One region of the Bradyrhizobium sp. Leo114 genome, then DNA from elsewhere that is predicted to be linked to it. Evidence: predicted binding sites of a transcription regulator. Region 1 holds the regulator's gene; the other holds the start of a gene.
What was found. Region 1 encodes PhoB, which activates phosphate uptake and scavenging genes when phosphate is short. Its sites were predicted from a motif close to TGTCATNNANCTGTCAT; they were not measured.
Positions count from the first base shown of each region.

Region 2: a site for PhoB is predicted at 4,376-4,392, ahead of ACZIRK_RS03625 (esterase-like activity of phytase family protein). Genes of this name have one in related genera too.

Region 1 covers NZ_JBUYEN020000003.1:51,798-59,345, forward strand. Annotated here, with positions in the region: gene argF (ornithine carbamoyltransferase) at 1-614, opposite strand, end outside; gene ACZIRK_RS04525 (aspartate aminotransferase family protein) at 614-1,822, opposite strand; gene ACZIRK_RS04530 (GcrA family cell cycle regulator) at 2,321-2,836, shown strand; gene phoB (phosphate regulon transcriptional regulator PhoB) at 2,958-3,665, opposite strand; gene phoU (phosphate signaling complex protein PhoU) at 3,782-4,498, opposite strand; gene pstB (phosphate ABC transporter ATP-binding protein PstB) at 4,510-5,331, opposite strand; gene pstA (phosphate ABC transporter permease PstA) at 5,328-6,173, opposite strand; gene pstC (phosphate ABC transporter permease subunit PstC) at 6,175-7,164, opposite strand; gene pstS (phosphate ABC transporter substrate-binding protein PstS) at 7,366-7,548, opposite strand, start outside.
Region 2 covers NZ_JBUYEN020000002.1:283,620-291,167, forward strand. Annotated here, with positions in the region: gene ACZIRK_RS03600 (TonB-dependent hemoglobin/transferrin/lactoferrin family receptor) at 1-929, opposite strand, end outside; gene ACZIRK_RS03605 (hemin uptake protein HemP) at 1,192-1,398, shown strand; gene ACZIRK_RS03610 (heme/hemin ABC transporter substrate-binding protein) at 1,406-2,356, shown strand; gene ACZIRK_RS03615 (FecCD family ABC transporter permease) at 2,353-3,450, shown strand; gene ACZIRK_RS03620 (heme ABC transporter ATP-binding protein) at 3,447-4,241, shown strand; gene ACZIRK_RS03625 (esterase-like activity of phytase family protein) at 4,451-5,806, shown strand; gene ACZIRK_RS03630 (mucoidy inhibitor MuiA family protein) at 5,961-7,548, opposite strand, start outside.

The sequences.
Region 1 (7,548 bases):
GGCGCCTGGGTCGCCTTGATCCAGTCGCGCATCGCCTTGTTCGGCGCGAGCTGCGGCGGCGTCGCGATATTGAGGGCGAACTTGAAACGCTCGGCGGCATGCGCCCATGACGCCAGCACGTTGTTGTCGTCACCGGTCCACGCCACGGTCTTGCCCTCGATCGAACCGCGACGCTCCTCGAACGTCATCAGGTCGGCCATCACCTGGCAGGGATGCGAGCGGCGCGTCAGCCCGTTGATCACGGGGACGGTGGCATGCGCGGCGAGCTCCAAGAGCGCATCGTGGTTGAGGATGCGGATCATGATCGCATCGACATAGCGCGACAGCACGCGCGCAGTGTCGGCGATGGTCTCGCCACGGCCGAGCTGCATCTCGGCGCCGGTGAGCATGATCGATTCACCGCCAAGCTGGCGCATGCCGACGTCGAACGACACTCGCGTGCGGGTCGAAGGACGCTCGAAGATCATCGCCAGCGTCTTGCCTTCGAGCGGCTTCGTGGCCCGCTCATGCGCCTTCAGTCTCGCCTTCATGGCGGCGCCGGCGGCCAGCATGGCGCGCAGCTCGTTGAGCGACATTTCGTTGATGTCGAGGAAGTGACGGGGCGCCTTGCTCATCATCCCGCTGCCTTCTTCGACGGTCCGCTTGAGAGCGCGGTGCAGGCGCGCTCCAGACAACCGATGGCGTGCTCGATCTCGGCCTCGCTGACGATCAGCGGCGCGAGGAATCGCACCACATTATCGCCGGCGCCGACTGTGAGCAGCTTCTGCTCGCGCAGGGCGTTGACGAGGTCGCCCGAGGGCACCACGGCCTTGACGCCGATCAGAAGCCCCTCGCCGCGCACGTCGGCGAGAATGGACGGATAGCGGTCAACCGCGGAGGCGAGCTTCTGCTTGAGCAGGAGCGACATCTTCTGCACGTGATCGAAGAAGCCGGGCTTCAGCATCACATCGAGCACGGCGCCGGCGGCCGCGACCGCGAGCGGATTGCCGCCGAAGGTCGAGCCATGCGAACCCGGCGTCATGCCGGACGCAGCTTCCGCGGTCGCAAGGAAGGCGCCGATCGGAAAGCCGCCGCCGAGCGCCTTGGCCAGCGACATCACGTCAGGGGTGACCCCGATGCGCTTGTAGGCGAAGAGATCGCCGGTGCGGCCCATGCCGGTCTGCACCTCGTCGAACGCGAGCAATAGGCCATGCTCGTCGCAGAGCTGGCGCAGCGCCTTGAAGAAGGCCGGCGGCGCGGAGCGCACGCCGCCTTCGCCCTGCACCGGCTCGATCAGGATGCCTGCGGTCTCTGGACCGATCGCGCGTTTCACCGCTTCGATATCGCCATGCGGCACCTGATCAAAGCCGTCCATCGGCGCGCCGAAGCCCTCGAGATATTTAGCGGCGCCGGTCGCGGCGAGTGTCGCGAGCGTGCGGCCATGGAAGGCGCCTTCGAAGGTGATGATGCGGTAGCGCTCCGGATGCCCCTTCGAGAAGTGATAGTGACGCACGACCTTGATCACGCCCTCCATCGCTTCCGCGCCGGAATTGCAGAAGAACACCAAGTCCGCAAAACTCTGCTCGCACAGCCGCGCGGCAAGCTTCTCGCCGTCCGGGCTCTTGAACAGGTTCGACATGTGCCAGAGCTTCGTCGCCTGTTCCTGCAGCGCCTTCACCAGATGCGGATGGGCATGGCCGAGCGCGTTCACCGCGACGCCGGAGGTGAAGTCGAGATAACGCTCGCCTTTGGTCGAGATCAGCCAACAGCCTTCGCCGCGTTCGAAGCCGAGATCGGCCCTGGCAAAAACGGGAAGCAGATGCGACGTGGCGCGGTCGGTCATGGCGATCACTGAAGGGTTCAGACAAGCCTTTCAGACAAGCCCCGGCGGCGTGCAGCGATGCAGACACGCGGCTGGAGCTCATCCAGCGAAAACAAAACGTGCCGCCTTTGCAGGGCGGCACGTGAAGGCATTCTATGCGCGCGGCGGGTGCTGTCAATCGCCACGAAGCCGCCAGGCTGCGCTGCAAAGTGCCGGTAATCCGCAGTTTTCCGGTGTGGTGGAAAAGCCCGATTGCAATCCCTAAATGTCGGAACATGTGGACGCATAGGCGCGGACTCTTGCGCCAGAGTCACGCCATATTGTAGCGTCTAGCCTGTCGGGTACGACATCTCGTGCGGCAGTTTTGATCCCTTAGAGTCCTTTGTGTGCGGCGTACACGTTCGGGTGCGGTTTTCGTGCCCGGCGAGCCTTAAGGGATTCTGCCCGCAGGGATTTTTGAGATTAGGCATCGCAGCGCTGTCCCAGGATCGGCCGGCGCAACGCGAAGGGAAAGATGCGATGACGGTATTGACCTGGTCCGACGAACGCGTCGAGCAGTTGAAAAAGCTCTGGGAAGGTGGCCTCTCGGCCAGCCAGATCGCTGCGGAACTGGGCAACGTGACCCGCAATGCGGTGATCGGCAAGGTGCACCGGCTCGGCCTCTCGGGCCGCGCCAAGAGTCCTGCTGCAGCCGCGCCGCGGCAGCGCAAGGCGCGTCCCGCACAGCCGATGATGCGCGTGGCGCGTCCGGTCTCCCGCGGCAACACCGCGCTCGCCCACGCCTTCGAGGTGGAGGTGGAAGCGGACCCTATCGCCTACGACAATGTGGTGCCGATGAGCCAGCGGCTGTCGCTGCTCGAATTGAACGAGGCCACCTGCCACTGGCCGGTCGGCGATCCCTCGAGCCCGGAATTCTTCTTCTGCGGCGGCAAGGCGCTTCCCGGCCTGCCCTATTGCGCGCACCACTCCCGCATCGCCTACCAGCCGGCGGCTGACCGCCGCCGTCCGACGGTCAAGCCGTCACAAGGCAAGTAAGCCGACGACAGATCGTAGCCTGGGTGGAGCGCAGCGCAACCCGGGAACGCTGTATCGGCGGGTCCAAATTTCCCCGGGGTTACGCTTCGCTGCACCCGGGCTACGGATTGAGGTCGCCGGTTTACGACTGCTCGGCCTTCGCGAAGCGATCATCGAGCGCGTAGCCCGCGCCGCGGACGGTACGGATCGGGTCCTGCTCGCGGCCGGGATTGAGCAATTTGCGCAGGCGGCCGATGTGAACGTCGACGGTGCGCTCGTCGATATAGATGTCGCGGCCCCAAACGCTGTCGAGCAGCTGCTCGCGGCTGAACACGCGGCCGGGATGCTCCAGGAAGAACTCCAGCAGGCGATATTCGGTCGGGCCGAGATCGATCGGGCGGCCCGAGCGCGCGACGCGGCGCTTCTCGCGGTCGAGTTCGATGTCGCCATAGGTGAGCACGGTGGCGAGCCGCTCCGGGCTTGCCCGGCGCAACAGGCCCTTCACCCGCGCGAGCAGTTCAGGCACCGAGAACGGCTTGACGATGTAGTCGTCGGCACCGGTCGCCAGCCCCCTCACGCGCTCGCTTTCCTCGCCGCGCGCGGTCAGCATGATGATCGGGAGCTGCTTGGTCTCCGGCCGCGCCCGCAGACGGCGGCACAGCTCGATGCCGGAGAGTCCCGGCAGCATCCAGTCGAGCACGACAAGGTCGGGAATACGTTCCTTGAGCCTTGTGTCCGCATCGTCTCCACGGGCGACCGTTTCGACATCATAGCCTTCTGCATCGAGATTGTAGCGCAACAGCGTCGTCAGCGCTTCTTCGTCTTCGACCACCAGAATGCGTGCGCTCATCGGCTTGGCTTCTCCTATAGCGGGATGACTCTCTGCTTGAATCGTCATCCCACTCTTCCTTTGATGTTTGAGCAGGATCTTGGCTGAAAGCCGGCGTCGACTTTCCGGATGTTGCTCTAGTTGCCCGGAACGGTCGTGGCGAACGTCGTCATATCCCCCTTCGGCCGCTTGTCGGTGATCTGCTGACCCTCGATCATGTAGAAGACCGTTTCCGCGATGTTGGTGGCGTGGTCGCCGATCCGCTCGATATTCTTGGCGCAGAACATCAGGTGGATGCAGAACGAGATGTTGCGCGGATCTTCCATCATGTAGGTGAGGAGCTCGCGGAACAGCGAGGTGCAGATCGCGTCCACCTCCTCGTCGCTCTTCCAGACGTTCATCGCCGCCGGCAGATCGTGCGCGGCATAGGCGTCGAGCACGGACTTGACCTGCGACAGCACGAGGTCGGTCATGTGCTCCAGGCCGCGGATCAGCTTCAGCGGCTGGAAGTCGTTCTCCAGCGCGGCGACGCGCTTGCCCATGTTCTTGGCGAGGTCGCCGATCCGCTCGAGGTCGGTCGCCACCCGCATCGCGCCGACGATCTCGCGCAGGTCGACAGCCATCGGCTGGCGGCGGGCGATCGTCAGCACGGCGCGCTCCTCGATCACGCGCTGCAGGCTGTCGATCTCGATGTCGGAAGCGACGACACGCTTGCCGAGCGCGACGTCGCGGCGGATCAGCGCATCGACGGATTCGGTGATCATCCGTTCGACCAGCCCGCCCATCTCTGCGACCAGACGGGTCAGTTCCTGAAGATCGCTGTCGAATGCCTTGGCGGTATGTTCAGAAGCCATGATGTCCCTCCTCAACCAAACCGGCCGGTGATGTAGTCCTGGGTGCGTCGATCGCTCGGCGAGGTGAAGATCTTGCTGGTGTCGTCGAACTCGATCAGTTCGCCCAGATACATGAACGCGGTCTTGTCGGAGACGCGCGCCGCCTGCTGCATGTTATGCGTGACGATCGCGATCGTGTAGTCCTCCGACAATTCCTGGATCAGCTCCTCGACCTTGGCGGTCGAGATCGGATCGAGCGCCGAGCAGGGCTCGTCGAACAGGATAACTTCGGGCCGCACCGCAACCGTGCGGGCGATGCAGAGGCGCTGCTGCTGGCCGCCGGAGAGGCTCAGGCCGGAGGCGTTGAGCTTGTCCTTGACCTCGTTCCACAGCGCGCCGCCGCGCAGCGCTTTCTCGACGCGGCCGTCCATTTCAGATTTCGAGATCTTCTCGTAAAGGCGGATGCCGAAGGCGATGTTCTCATAGATCGTCATCGGGAACGGCGTCGGCTTCTGGAACACCATTCCGATCCGCGCCCGCAGCAGGTTGAGGTCGAGCTTGGGGTCGAGGATGTTGGTCTGGTCCAGCATCAACTGGCCGGTGGCGCGCTGGCCGGGATACAGGTCGTACATCCGGTTGAAGATCCGGAGCAGGGTCGACTTGCCGCAGCCGGACGGGCCGATAAAGGCGGTGACGCGGTTGGTGCCGAGCGTCAGGTTGATGTTCTTCAACGCATGGTGCTCGCCGTAATAGAAGTTGAGGCTGCGTGCAGTCACCTTTGGCGCCGCTTCCGGCAGCGACTTCTGGGGAATGGCCGCGCTCGGGCTGGTCGTCGATACGGACAGATCGGTCATTTTGCGCTCCTTTCGGCGCCGAGAATGCGCGCGCCGATGTTGAGCGCGAGCACGGTCAAGGTGATAAGCAAGGCCCCGCTCCAGGCGAGCTCCTTCCAATAGGCGTAGGGGCTCTGCACGAAGTTGTTGATGGTCACCGGCAGGTTCGCCATCGTCTTGGTCAGGTTCAGGCTGAAGAACTGATTGGACAGCGCGGTGAACAGCAGCGGCGCGGTCTCACCGGCGACGCGGGCGGTCGCCAGCAGCACGCCCGTGATCAGGCCGGAGCGCGCCGCGCGATAGGCAATCCGCTTGATCACCAGCGAGCGCGGAAGGCCAAGCGCGGAGGCCGCCTCCCGCAGCGGGTTGGGGACGAGCAGCAGCATGTCCTCGGTAGTGCGGAGCACAACCGGGATGACGATCACCGCCAGCGCCAGACAGCCGGCCAGCGCGGAGAAGCCGCCCATCGGCACGACGACCGCGCCATAGATGAACAGGCCGATGATGATCGACGGCGCGCTCAAGAGGATGTCGTTGATGAAGCGGATCACCGAGGTGAGCCGGTCATGCTTGCCGTATTCGGCCAGATAGGTGCCCGCGAACAGGCCGAGCGGCGCGCCGATGCCGACACCGATCACGGTCATGATCACCGAGCCGACGATCGCGTTCAACAGACCGCCATCGGTGGAGCCGGGCGGCGGCGTGTTCTTGGTGAAGACGTCGAGGCTGAGGCCGGCGAGACCGTTGTAGAACAGCGTGAACAGGATCAGCGCCAGCCAGGTCACCCCGAACGCGGCAGCGGCGATGCAAAGCCCGCGGATGATGATGTCGTTGCGGCGGCGTGCTTTGTAAATCGGGTTCATGTCAGTTCCCCGCCTTCCTTTCCAGACGCATCAGCATCAGTCGCGCGCAAGCGAGAACGATGAATGTCAGCACGAACAGCAAGAGGCCGAGCAGGATCAGGCCCGACTGGTGCAATCCGTCACTCTCGGCGAATTCGCTGGCGATCGCCGCCGAGATCGTCGTGCCCGGCGCGAAGATCGAGGAGGAGATGCGGAACGAATTGCCGATGATGAAGGTCACGGCCATGGTTTCGCCGAGGGCGCGGCCGAGCGCCAGCATGATGCCGCCGATCACGCCGACGCGGGTATAGGGGATCACGACGTTGCGGACGACTTCCCAGGTGGTGCAGCCGACCCCGTAGGCCGCCTCCTTGAGGACCGGCGGCACCGTCTTGAACACGTCGACCGAGATCGCCGTGATGAAGGGCAGCACCATGATCGCCAGGATCAGCGCGGCGTTGAACAGGCTGAGATAGGATGGCGGGCCTGCGAATATCGCACCCAGCACCGGCACGCCGTCGAACACGCGGATCATGAACGGCTGGAACGTGTTGGCGAGGAACGGGCCCAGCACGAAGAAGCCCCACATGCCGTAGATGATCGAGGGGATGCCGGCGAGCAGTTCGATCGCGATGCCGATCGGGCGGCGCAGCCATTGTGGGCAGAGCTCGGTGAGGAAGATCGCAATGCCGATGCCAACTGGAATGGCAATCATCATCGCGATGACAGAGGTGATCAGCGTGCCGTAGATCGGCCCGAGCGCGCCGAGCACCGGCGGGTCTGCCGAAGGCGCCCAGCGCTGGGTCCACAGGAACGAGAAGCCGTATTCCTTCATTGCCGGCCAGGCGCCGGCGATCAGCGAAAGGATGATACCGCCTAGGATCAGGAGCACCGAAATCGCGCAGGCGCGAGTGATCCAGTAGAAGGTGATGTCACCGAGTTTGAAGGCGCTGAGGGCCCTGGCACGATCGTAAGGTCCGGAGGCTGCCATTACGTCGCTTTGAACGGCCATGTCTGCCACGCCAATCCCCTGTGTTTACTCGATCGCAACTTACTGCGCGACCCGTTCTGAACGTTTTCCCGCATCGTCGCAGGATGCACCCCGTCGGGCGTAGACCCGGAATCCACAGCTTCGGTTGCGAAGCGATGGATTCCGGTTTCTCGACTTTGTCGCGCCCGCAGAGGACGGGGCGCGACGCTCGCTATGCGAGCCTCAGCTCTTGATGTCCGACGACCAGGTCTTCTCGATCAGCTTGACGACCGGCTCCGGCATCGGGATGTAGTCGAGCTCTTCGGCGGCCTTGCCACCCTTCTCGAACGACCACTTGAAGAACTTGATGGCTTCGGCCGAGGCCGCCTTATCCGTCGGCTCCTTGTGCATCAGGATGAAGGTCGC
Region 2 (7,548 bases), on a different contig from region 1:
TGCCCGACGCTGTAGATGTCTTCCTGGAAGATGGTGCCGAGCTTGACTTCGTGTCCGTCGGCCGGGCGCACCGTCAGCTTGGCAATGCCGCTGGAGAGCCGGTTGCCGGTATTGGCGACTTCGAACCCGGTGCCGTCCTTGTAGTTCTCCTGCGTGCTGTAGGTGCCGCCGGCGAACACGTCGACATTGGGATTGACACGAACGCCGCCGAAAACCGAGGTGAGCCAGCGCCCCTCATTGCTGCCGAACACATTCTTGTAGTCGACGCCCCAGCGCTCGCCGGGGCGCACCACATCCTCGATGTCCTTGGTGCGGAACGAGGCCACGCCGCCGATCGCGCCGGAGCCGTAGATGTTCGCCGTCGGACCGCGCACGATGTCGATGCTGCTGATCAATTCCGGATTGAGGAAGAAGGAGCCGTTCGCGAAGTGGCCGGTGCGCTGGTAGTTCTGCCGGGCGCCATCGACCACCACCGCAACGCGACCAAAGTCCTGCAGGCCGCGGATGTTGATCGACGTCGACGGCTCGTCGCCGCGATCCTGCACCCAGACGCCGGGCAGATTATAGAGGAGATCGCCGATCGTGCTGGGCTGGCGGCCCTGGATCTGCTCGAGCGTAACGACGCTGACGGGCGCTAGCGCGTCGATTGCGCGCTCCTCGATCTTCGATGCGGCAACGGTGATGGTGTCGAGCGATTGCACCGTCACGGCACCGATCTGCGCGCGCGCATTCATTACGGGCGCGGCCGCCTGCTGCTCGACTTTCGGCTTTGCCGGCTTGCGCTTTGCCGGCTTGGCGCGCTCCGTCGCGCGACCAGTCGGGTGCGCGTCCGCGGCCTGGGCGAACCCGGACTCGAGAAGCAGCAATCCGATTGTAACCACTGATGCGCCCAAAATGAGGGCGCGCGAAATCCTAGCCCCGTCAGCCATATTGCCCCAATCCAAAGATCTGCTTTTTGGGTCTGGCTGGCGTGCGCTCGCGAAATGATGCGGGCGGCTTGCTGGCTACCAAAATACACAGTGCGGGTCACACGCCCGCGCTACGTTCACATTCGTTACGTCGCGGTAACAAAGTGGTCAACAACGGCACGGCGCAGTTTATATCGATTGTAAACTGCAGCGATTGGATTGCGGTGCGGGCGACCTGTACAAACAGCCATCCAGAGAACGTTCGGGGCGCAGCAAAGAGGATATGGCGGCAACTTCCGGAGACAATACCGAAGGCGCCGGGGGGCGCGCAGCAAATGCCTCACCTGCCGTGAGAAACCTCTCGATGACCGGCAACCGGATCGACAGCCGCGAGCTGTTTCAGACCGAACGGGAGATCATGATCGCGCATGGCAACGAGATTTACCGGTTGCGTCTGACGTCGCAGAACAAGCTGATCCTGACCAAGTGATCCCTCAATGGCAATTTGTCGCACGCTCGCAATCCTGCTGATCGCCAGCCTCTTGCCCGTTGAGGCGGCACCGGCCGCAAACACCACCGTGCATGATGCGCGCGACCGCGACGTCATCATCGACAACCCCTCGCGAATCGTCTCGATCGGCGGGGCGATCACCGAAATCCTTTATGCGCTCGGCTTCGAAGACCGTGTCGCCGGCGTCGATGCGACCAGCCTCTATCCGGCCGCCGCGCTGCGCGACAAACCCAATGTCGGCTATATGCGCCAGCTCTCGCCCGAGGGCGTGCTCGGGCTCAACCCGTCGCTGGTGCTGGCGGTGCAGGGTTCGGGACCGAAGGAAACCATGGACGTGCTGGAAGCGGCCAAGGTGCCGCTGGTGCTAGTGCCCGAAACCTTCTCCGAGCAGGGATTGCTCGACAAGATCAAACTGGTCGGCCACGCCATGGATGCCGATCCGCGCGCCGAATGCCTGACCACCGCCGTCGCGCATGATCTCGCGCAATTGCGCGAGCTGCGCGCCAAGGTCACAAAGCCGGTGCGGGTGATGTTCGTGATGTCGCTGCTCAACGGCCGCGCCATGGCGGCAGGCCGGAAAACGGCGGCGAACGAGATCATCCAGCTCGCCGGCGGCGTCAATGCGGTCGAGGGCTATGACGGCTACAAGATCGTCAGCGACGAGGCGATCGTCGCCGCCAAGCCCGACGTCGTGCTGTCGATCCAGCGCGGCAAGGATTCGCTGGAAGCCGAGGCGATCTATGCGCATCCGGCCTTCGCGCTGACGCCGGTCGCGGCGAACAAGAGCTTCATCTCGATGGAAGGACTCTATCTGCTTGGCTTCGGACCGCGCACGGCGGCTGCAGCGCGCGACCTTTCCACGAAGCTATACCCGGCGCTGGCGCCTCAGGCAGAGAAGTTCGTGCCCGCGGCGCTCGCGGCGAATTGCCGGCGATGAGCGCCTTGGCGGACGCGCGTGGCAATACTGCCGATCCTCGTACCAAGCGCTCGCGGCCGCCGGCAACGCTGACGCTGCTTTGCCTTTGCGCCGCGCTCGTCGGCACTGCGCTCATTGCGGTGACCCTGGGTGCCGCCGGAATCCCCCTCGCCCGCCTTCCCGCCGCGCTCGGCCTGTGGGGCGACGGAGCGGCCAATCCGCTGGTTGCGCGCGACCAGCTCGTGCTGTGGTCGATCCGGATTCCGCGGATCGTCGCCGCCGCGATGGTTGGCAGCCTCCTGGCGGCATCCGGCGCGATCATGCAGGGGTTGTTCCGCAATCCCCTCGCCGATCCCGCGCTTGTCGGCGTCTCCAGCGGCGGTGCCTTTGCTGCGGCCGCCGCGATCGTCTTCACAGACAGCCACATCGGCGAGAGCGTTCGCTTTATGCAGCACCAATTGCTGCCGCTGTCGGCGTTCGTCGGCTCGCTGGTGATGACCATCCTCCTCTACAGCATCGCAAGCCGCGCCGGTCGGACGTCGATCGCGATCTTCCTGCTGGCGGGAATTGCGATCGCCGCGATCGCCAATGCGGGCATCGGGCTTCTGGTCTTCGTCGCCGACGACCGCCAGCTCCGCGACATCACCTTCTGGATGCTGGGCTCGATGAGCGGCGCGACCTGGGGTAAGATCGCGACACTGGCGCCGGTGCTCACTGTTGCGCTGCTCGCGTGCCTGTCGATCGCGCGCGGGCTCGATGTGCTCGTGCTCGGCGAGGCCGAGGCTTTTCACAGCGGCGTCGACGTCGAGCGATTGAAACGGATTTCCATCATCCTGGTTTCAGCCATGACGGGGGTCGCGGTCTCCGTGTGCGGCGTCGTCGGCTTTGTCGGCATCGTGGTGCCGCATCTGCTCCGGCTCGCGATCGGACCGGCGCACCGGCTGCTGCTGCCGGCCTCGGTGCTGCTGGGCGCCGTGCTTTTGGTCGGCGCCGACACGATGGCCCGCACTATCGTGGCGCCGGCGGAAATGCCGATCGGCGTCCTGACGGCGGCAGTCGGCGCGCCGTTCTTCCTCGCCATCCTGCTGCGGCAGCGCAGCTTGGTTTCGCTATGACACCGATGCTGCAGGCGAAGGCGGTCTCGGTCGTGGTCAGTGGCGCCACGCTGGTCGATGCCGTCGATCTGCGTGTCAATCCGGGCGAGATGATCGCGATCGTGGGGCCGAACGGCGCCGGCAAGTCGACGCTGCTGCGCATGCTGTCCGGCGACATCACGCCGACCCGCGGCACGGTCGAATTGAAGCAGCGCGCGCTCCGCGCCTATCCGCCGCGCGAATTGGCGCGGCATCGCGCCATGCTGTCGCAGCATGTCAACGTCACCTTCCCGTTCACGGTAGAGGAAATCGTCTACATGGGCGCGGGCGACAATTCGCGCGCGACGGCCGCGCCGCTGGTCGAGTCCGCACTGGATGAGGTCGGGCTGAGCGGCTTCCGCCATCGCCAATTGCCGACGCTGTCGGGCGGCGAGCAGCAGCGCGCGCATTTCGCCCGCGTGCTGGTGCAGCTCGCCTGCGGCGAAGCACAGAACGGTGCGGGCCTGTTGCTGCTGGACGAGCCGACCTCGAGCCTCGATCTCAGGCACCAGATCGACCTGGTCGAGACCGCCCGCCGCCGCGCGCAGAACGGCACCGCTGTGATCGCGATCCTGCACGACCTCAACCTCGCGATGCGCTTTGCCGACCGTCTCGTTCTCCTGCATCGCGGCCGGCTTGCGGTCGACGGCGGCCGCAGCGAGGCGATGACCGCGGAGACGATCCGCACCATCTTCGAGATCGACGCCACGATCGACCATACTGAGAGCGGCATCCCCTTCCTGCTGCCGCAAACGATGCGACCGGTGACGTAACGCCGCAGGCATATCCAGCGGCAATCGTTAGAGCGTTTTCGAGCGAAGTGGACACCGGTTCGCGTGAAGAAACGCGTCAAGACAAGAATCTAGAGCTTCGGTTCTGATTCCATCAGAACCGAATATGCTCTAGCCGTCACAAAACTGTCAGCGCCATGTAACACGCGCCTCCCAGAACTCCGCCGCGTTTATCTTCAGGGGAGATCAACATGCGCAAATCACTGCTTTGCTCCGTCGCGTCCATCGTGCTGCTCTCGGGAGCCGCCTTCGCGCAGGGCGAAGGCGAATATCCGGCGACCCTCAAGGGCCACGCCGTGCTTCCGGCGGAAAGCTTCATCGACGCGCCGGCCGATGCACCAAACGATCTCAAGACCTCGGGCAAATACACCACCGGCCGCCGCGTCGACGCCACCGGCACCGTGATGGGCAAGTCCTACGAGCGGCCGACCGGCGTCTCGCTGCCGTTCAAGGGCCAGCCGCTGCAGGGCCATTCCGGCATCAAGGTGATGGCGGACGGCACGTTCTGGGTGCTCACCGACAATGGCATGGGCTCGCGCTACAACTCAGCCGATTCGATGCTGTACCTGAACCGGCACAAGATCGACTGGACAAGCGGCAAGATCGAGCGTCAGGAAACCGTGTTCCTGCACGACCCCGACAAGAAGGTGCCGTTCCGCATCGTGCATGAGGATACTGCCAAGCGCTATCTCACCGGCGCCGATTTCGACACCGAAGGCTTCCAGATCATCGGCGACACGTTCTGGATCGGCGACGAGTTCGGGCCCTACGTGATCAAGGCTGACAAGACCGGCAAGGTGCTGGCCGTGTTCGACAGCATCGCCGACGGCAAGCCGGTGCGCTCGCCCGATCACTGGTCGGTGCAGTCGCCGGGCGCGCCGGGCGCCAGCTACACCACCGTCAACCTGCGCCGCTCCAAGGGCTACGAAGGCTTTGCCTCCTCGAAGGACGGCAAGTTCCTGTACGGCCTGCTCGAGGGCCCGCTGTGGGATGCCGAGAAGAAGGACTGGGAGAAGGTCGACGGCAAGGAAGCCTCTCGCATCCTCGAGTTCGACGTCGCGAACGAGAAATTCACCGGCCGCTACTGGCACTATGTGTTCGAGCAGAACGGCAATGCCATCGGCGACTTCAACATGATCGACCCGATCCAAGGCCTGATCATCGAGCGCGACAATGGCGAGGGCACCGCGGACAAGGCGTGCCCGCAGGGACAGCGCGGCGAGAACTGCTTCCCCGATCTCGCCAAGTTCAAGCGCGTCTACAAGGTCGAGCTCTCGGATGCCAATGTCGGCAAGCCCGTGCGCAAGGTCGCCTATATCGACCTGATGAAGATCCGCGATCCCGACAAGAAGGCGAAGAAGCCGCTCAATGACGGCGTGCTGACCTTTCCGTTCTTCACCATCGAGAACGTCGACAAGGTCGACGACACCCACATCATCGTCGGCAACGACAACAACCTGCCGTTCTCCTCGAGCCGCGATCCTAACAAGGCCGACGACAACGAGTTCGTGCTGCTGGAAGTGGGTGAGTTCCTGAAGGCGAAGTGAGTGACTCCCTCTCCCCGTTCTTCACGGGGAGAGGGTTGGGTGAGGGGCTCTCTCCACGATTACGGTGGCAGATGTATTCGCGGAGAGAGCCCCTCACCCGGATTGCTTCGCAATCTTACCTCTCCCCGCAAGAGCGGGGCGAGGTAAGAACCACCTACCCTGCCGGCGTCATCACGACGCCCTTGTCCTTGGGCCAGCGGATGCGCCAGGCGAAGTTGATCTCCTTCAGCTCGCTTGGTTTCGCATCGAACGTCCATTGCAGCACGCCGCGCCTGTCGCGCAGATTGGTCGCGGTCGGCGGCGTGGTCTGCGGCAGCATCTCGACCACGATCTCCTCGCTCTCGCTGACCGGGAGCTGATCCTCGATCGCGACGCGGATCGGGAAATCATGGCCGTTGCGGATGCTGGTCTTGAACGCGCGTTCGTCGGTCTTCGATGTCGTCACGATCAGACCCGCCGAGCCCTCGTTGCGCTTGACCACCGAGCGCTCGACCTTGACCTTGTCGTCGGCGCCGAAGCCGAGCCGCACCGTTTCGCCCTTGCCGGCGGACGCGATTTTGCTGCGCCCGACGAAGACGCCATCACGATAGATCGCGACGCGGCCGGGCAACAGCGGCGCGTCCTCGGCCTGCTTGAAGCTCGCCTCCAGGAACGCCGTCGGATCGAGCACCGGCACGGCGCGGATCGTCAGCTCGGGCGCGATCCCGCTGCTTCCGATGCGCAGGCTCTTGGCTCCCTCGCTGGCACCGAGGCTGACGCGGCCGGGGATTTTGAAGGTGGCCTGGAAGTCGCCGATCTCGGCCACGGCCTGCTGCTCGTCGGCGCGCTCGCGCGCATCGAACGCCTCGGCGGCCTTCGCGGCTGGCGCCGAGCGCAGTGCGGTCGCCGGCCGCGCCAGCTCCGGCACGGCGCTTGACAGCGGCACCGGGCGCGGAGGCTGAGGATACTGCACGAGCAGCGAATTCAATTCGGGCGCGCTGTCGCCACGGGCAATGCGCACGGTGGAGACGCCGAGCGCGACGTTCGACCAGTCCTCGCCGGTCGACTGCGTGATCTCGGCGCGGCGCACCAGTTCCAGCGAGGGTTTTCGATCTCTGGCGGCGGTATCGAGGCGCGCGTCGTAGATCGGCGCCCAGCGCGCATTGCGCACCGAATAGGTGACGCGCAGGGTGGCTTTCGCAGCAGTCGCGGCGGCGAGGTCGATACGGACCTCGAGCTTGCTTGGCGGCTTGGCGGCGCGGTCGGATTCCAGCCGCGCGATCTCGCGGTCGAGATCGCGCTGCTTGCGCTCGGCTTCGCGGATCGCGGTATCGGCGATCGCGATCTCCTCGGAAACGGCAGCAAAAGCGGCGCGCCATTCGGACAGCGGCCGCGCCTCGCCCTTCTCGCCGATGCCGACCGGGGCGGCTTCGGCAAAACGCGCGGCGAACTGGCGGCGGGCCCTGGCGGCGTCGATCGCCCCTTGCAGATTGGCGTGCTCGTCCTTCAGCGCCTCGATCCGCTTGTCGAGCTCGGGCAGGTTGACCGGCGGCGCCGCGCGCGGCTGGCGCGCGTCGATCGAGCCGATCGTCAGCTTGCCGTCGGCGTCGCCTTCAACGCGCAGCGAGGATGGATCGAGCGACAGCGGAAAATCCCTGGCGACCAGCGTGCTGTCGCCGGACGGCAGATCGAGCGTGATGACGCGGGTGACACTCGCACCATCGGGATAGACGGTCACCGCATCCACCGTCGAAGATGCATCG